DNA from 2 places in the Roseovarius sp. MBR-79 genome. Region 2 is predicted to be linked to the other one. Evidence: riboswitches for the same ligand, from Rfam matches in the RefSeq annotation. Region 2 holds a riboswitch; the other holds the start of a gene.
The links. Region 2 has a riboswitch for cobalamin ahead of ACSSV8_RS14035 (TonB-dependent receptor plug domain-containing protein). Riboswitches for the same ligand answer to the same signal wherever they lie in the genome.
Positions count from the first base shown of each region.

Region 1: linked by a shared signal. The riboswitch ahead of ACSSV8_RS01200 (hypothetical protein) and the one ahead of ACSSV8_RS14035 (TonB-dependent receptor plug domain-containing protein) in region 2 are both predicted to bind cobalamin.

Region 1 covers NZ_JBRJGP010000001.1:239,300-241,678, reverse strand. Annotated here, with positions in the region: gene ACSSV8_RS01205 (DUF1127 domain-containing protein) at 174-398, shown strand; gene ACSSV8_RS01200 (hypothetical protein) at 621-887, opposite strand; cobalamin riboswitch at 963-1,164, opposite strand; gene ACSSV8_RS01195 (glycerate kinase type-2 family protein) at 1,284-2,379, shown strand, end outside.
Region 2 covers NZ_JBRJGP010000013.1:49,885-52,263, reverse strand. Annotated here, with positions in the region: gene ACSSV8_RS14035 (TonB-dependent receptor plug domain-containing protein) at 1-966, opposite strand, end outside; cobalamin riboswitch at 1,103-1,309, opposite strand; gene ACSSV8_RS14030 (NnrU family protein) at 1,408-2,079, shown strand; gene ACSSV8_RS14025 (ABC transporter transmembrane domain-containing protein) at 2,159-2,379, shown strand, end outside.

The sequences.
Region 1 (2,379 bases), on a different contig from region 2:
GAAAACTGTTCAATTGGTTAACCTTAGGTCAATTTTCGCCCATGCGTTTTCTGCATGGCAGAAATGTTCACGGTGGGTATTGTGCAGGTGCAGAAACAAGCTATCTTTGTCTCAACGAAGGGCGGCAGACGCGGGTTTGCCCCTCTAACGAAACGAAACGCAAGGATACGAAAATGGCACAGTCGATTGTCACGCGCCACAGCGCCGCCGTCTCGGTCGGCGAAGAGCTGCGCCGGGCCATCCATGCCGCAATGCAGCGGTTCGCCGATTACCGTGCCTACCGGCGCACGATCCGCGAATTGTCGGAACTGAGCGCTCATGATCTGGCCGATCTCGGCCTGCATCACAGCGAAATCCGGCGCGTTGCTTACGAATCGGTTTACGGCGCGCGCGCCTGAACCTCAAGAGATCGGCGGCACCTCTCCTCCTCCCGGGTGCAGCCGACACGGTCACGGGTTCCCTCTCCTCCTCCCTGGAGCCCGCGACCGGAAGACCGGGGCGCAAGCCCCGCAAGATCGCGAATGGCCCTCTCCTCCTCCCTGGGCCGGACGTGTCAGGAAGCGGCGGCCCCCTCCTCCTCCCTGGGGTCGCCGCTTTTCCTTTTTCCGGGTTGCTTTTCGTCAGTTGAGCCAGCGCGCGCGCCCGCGCCGCATCGGTGCGGGGCAGGGCAGGGCGGCCGTGCTCAAAAAATCGACAAAGGCGCGGGCCGCCGCGCTTTGCGCGCCCTGGGCGGCATCGCTCGTGAGCGCCTCGCGCGCCGTGTCGGTGGTGACGGGGCCGGGCGTGGCAAATACCCATTCAAGAAATCCCAGCCGCGCAAGCGCCTGCGCCTGTGCGCCGATGGCGGGGCTTTCCTCGAGCGCGTCGATGATTCGGGTCAGTGTCATGGTGGTTCTCCCCGGTCGCACCCCGGACCGGATGGGGCGAGGGGGAAGGGCGCGCGCGCCCGAATCGCCCCCCGCGATTGCGACAGTGCCGGGGCTGGTTTCCGGGCTTGGGGGGTGGGCCGTCCGGCCCGTGCGCTTCGGCGCCTTCCCGAGACCCGTGGTCCCAGTGGCATCGTGCCGAAGCGCCCTCCCTTACCGTTGCGGGGGCAGCGCCGGTCTCTCACCGGCTTCCCAATTCTCCGCCCCGAGGGGCGGCACCCTGACAAACGCAGGCTAACAGCCTGCTTTTCCCCGGCAAGCGCAAATGCGGCGACACGGGACGGAAACCGGCGCGTGCCCTCTTTTGCACGGGCCGTGCCCACGCTAGCGTGAGCCACCCAACTCAGGAGCCCGCCCGTGACCGATCCCGAGACCTTCTTGCGCGCGCTCTTCGCGCGTGCCGTGGCCGTGGCCGACCCGATGCAGAGCCTCGCCGCGCATCTGCCGCCGCGCCCCGAGGGCCGCGTGGTGGTCATTGGCGCGGGCAAGGCAAGCGCGCGCATGGCCGAGGCGGTGGAGGCCGAATGGGGGCCTTGTGAGGGGCTGGTGATCACGCGCTACGGCTACGCGCGGCCCTGCGCGGGCATCGAGATCGTCGAGGCCGCGCATCCGGTGCCCGATGCGGCGGGGCTGGCGGCGACCGCGCGGATGCTGCGGCTGGTCGAGGGTCTTGGCGAAGGCGACACGGTGCTGGCGCTCATCTCGGGCGGGGCCTCGGCGCTTCTGGTGCAGCCTGCGGGCGCGATCACGCTGGCCGAGAAACAGGCGGTCAACGCGGCACTTCTGGCCTCGGGCGCTCCCATCGGTCAAATGAACCTCTTGCGCAAGCATCTGAGCCTGGTGAAGGGCGGGCAACTGGCCGCCGCAGCCTTTCCTGCGCGGATGCTGGCGCTGATGATTTCCGATGTGCCGGGGGATGATCCGGGGATGATCGGCTCTGGCCCCACGGTGGGCGAGGCGCGCCCGCCCGAGGACGCGCGCGCCATCGTGGCGCGTTACGGGATCGTGCTGCCCAATGCGGCCGAGGCGGTGCTGCGCGGCCCGACAGGGGTGGTCGCACCGGGGGATGTGCGCCTCAGTCGGGTGGAAAACGTGATTTACGCCGCCCCCTCGCAATCGCTGGCGGCGGCGGCGGATCTGGCGCGCGCCGAGGGGCTGCGGGTGGAGATCCTGGGCGACGATCTGGAAGGCGAGGCGCGCGAGGTGGCGCGTGACCATGCCCCGCGGGCGCGGGCGGTGCAACGCGCTCTGAAGGCCGGTGACGCACCGGTGCTGCTGCTCTCGGGGGGCGAGTTGACCGTGACGCGGCGCGGCGACGGGGTGGGCGGGCCGAATGCCGAATATGCGCTGGCACTGGCGCTGGCCCTTGGCGGGGCGGCGGGCATCCACGCGATTGCCTGCGATACCGACGGGGTGGATGGCGCGGCCGAGGTGGCCGGCGCGGTCATCGGGC
Region 2 (2,379 bases):
CGCCCAGATCCCGCCCGGATCATAGCTGCCGCGATACTCCGCGCGCCGCCGCTCGCCCTTGAAGGGGCTGGCCACGCCGTTGGAAAAACTGGTGCGGTCGCTTTCGAACCAGCTCAGCGCAAGCTCGTGGCTGACGGCCCCGGTCTGCACCTCGACAAAGCCGCGCGCGCCGATGGTTTCGGCCTTGTTGAACTCGTCGAAAGGCGGCGCGCCGTCGCCGCCGAACTCGTCGAACTCGGCGCGGGTGTCGGTATAGAGCGCCGTGAACCCGGCGGCGAAAATATCGGAAAACTGGTGGCGCAGGTAGAGATTGGCCTGGCTTCCCTCGAACCCGTCCTTTTCGGTGCCGAAGGCGGAGGCGGAAAAGCCATCCGTCTCGGTTCGGCTGTAGCTGAAGGCGAGATCGGTGCGCGCGGTGCGCGCGGTCAGGCCAAGCACGCCGCGCCGGAAATCGAAGCTGCCCGCCTCGACCTCGGCAAAACCGTGCACACCGTCTTCGGTTGGGCGCAGGCTTTCGATATTGATCACGCCGCCGACCGCGTTCTGGCCGAAGCGCGCCGATTGCGAGCCCTTGAGCACCTCGATCCGGCCAAGCCCGGCATTGGTCAGCCCGCCGAAATCAAAGCCGCCGCCACTCGAGGCCGGGTCGGTCACGTCGATACCGTCGATGAAGACCGGCACATAGGCCCCGCCAAGCCCGCGGATGCGCACCGTCGAGGTGGTGCCGAGCGGGCCGTTGGCCGAGGAGGTGATCCCCGGCTGGAAGGTCAGGAAATCGCCCAGACGCGCGCGGGGCGCGGCCTGCACCTCGGATCCGGGGATGATCTCCACGGTCGCACCGCTGCGCTCGAGCGCGGTGGCGGTCTGGTTCGCAATGACGGTGATGGTGTCGAGGTCGAACGCCTCTTGCGCCATGGCGGGGGCCGTGGCGAGAGCGCAAAGCGCGCAGGTTGCGATATGTTTCATCTTTGTGTCCCCCAATGCCGGATCGCGGCACGGTTTCCTTGCGTGTCGGTCATTGGAAAAGGACATGCCCCCTCCGCAGACGGTGAAGCGCCACCACTACGGAAAAGACCGTTATCCACGGCGCGCCCCGCGCCCGGATAGGGTGATCACTTCGGCAGGTCTCCTGACTTGCGGGTCGTCGCTTGGCCGGACCTTCCCACACCCGAGGGTGCAGTGGTGTATCCCGGCTTCGCTCGCCGCTTACAGTTGCGGGGGCAGTCACGGAATTGATCCAAAGGCCGGATCGCACCGTATTCCCTATTAACCGGGGGTTTATTCCCGGACCGAAGCAGCCCCGCGATACGCCCGACGCGGGATTCGCGCAAGCGGAAATCGCTTGCGTGGGCTTCTTTGCGCGCGTTATCCCCGGATCGGAACACGGGACGCAAAGGGGGCAAGGGCGTGGGCTGGACCGAATATATCCTTGCATTTTCGGTGTTTTTCCTGAGCCATTCGCTGCCTTTGCGCCCGCCGGTCAAGTCCGCGCTGGTGGCGCGGCTGGGGCGGCGGGGCTTTGGCCTTGGCTATTCGGTGCTGTCGCTCTGCCTGCTCTACTGGCTGATCAAAGCGGCGGGGCGTGCGCCCTTTGTGCCGCTCTGGGAGCGGGCCGGGTGGCAGGCGCATGTGACGCTTGCCGCGATGCTTGGCGTTTGCCTCCTGGTGGCGCTGGCCGCGGGCAGGCCCAACCCGTTCTCCTTCGGCGGGCGCGAGGGGGCGGGGTTCGACCCCGCGCGCCCCGGCCTCATCTGTTACACCCGCCATCCGTTGCTGCTGGCCCTCGCGCTCTGGGCGCTGGCGCATCTGCTGCCCAATGGCGATCTGGCGCATGTGCTGCTTTTCGGCCTTTTCGCCGGCTTCGCCCTCTCGGGGCAATGGATCGTGGACCGCCGCCGCAAGCGGATGATGGGGGCGGACTGGGCGCGGCTGGATGCGGCACGCCGCGCCGCGCCGCCCTGGCCGCCGCGCCCCGCCTCCTGGTCCGGCACGGCGGCGCGCCTCGGGCTGGGCCTTGCGGGTTTTGCGCTGCTCATCGCGCTTCATCCAGCGGTGATCGGCGTTTCGCCCCTCCCCTGAGCGCCTGCGACCAATCGGAGCACTTGACCCCAAGCGCGGCACTCGCCAAGAACCGGGATGACGGAACGGGAGGAATACCATGGTGCGCAGGGCCGAGAACGGGGCCGATCTGCTCGATCGGGAGAAATCGCGGCGCGTAAGCGCGCTGGCCGAGCTTTGGCCGTTCCTGCGTCCCTATCGCCCGCTTCTGGTGGCCGCGATCACCGCGCTGGTGCTGACCGCCGCCGTGGCGCTGGCGCTGCCAATGGCGGTGCGGCGGGTGGTGGACAATTTCAGCGTCGAGGACGGCGCGCTGCTCGA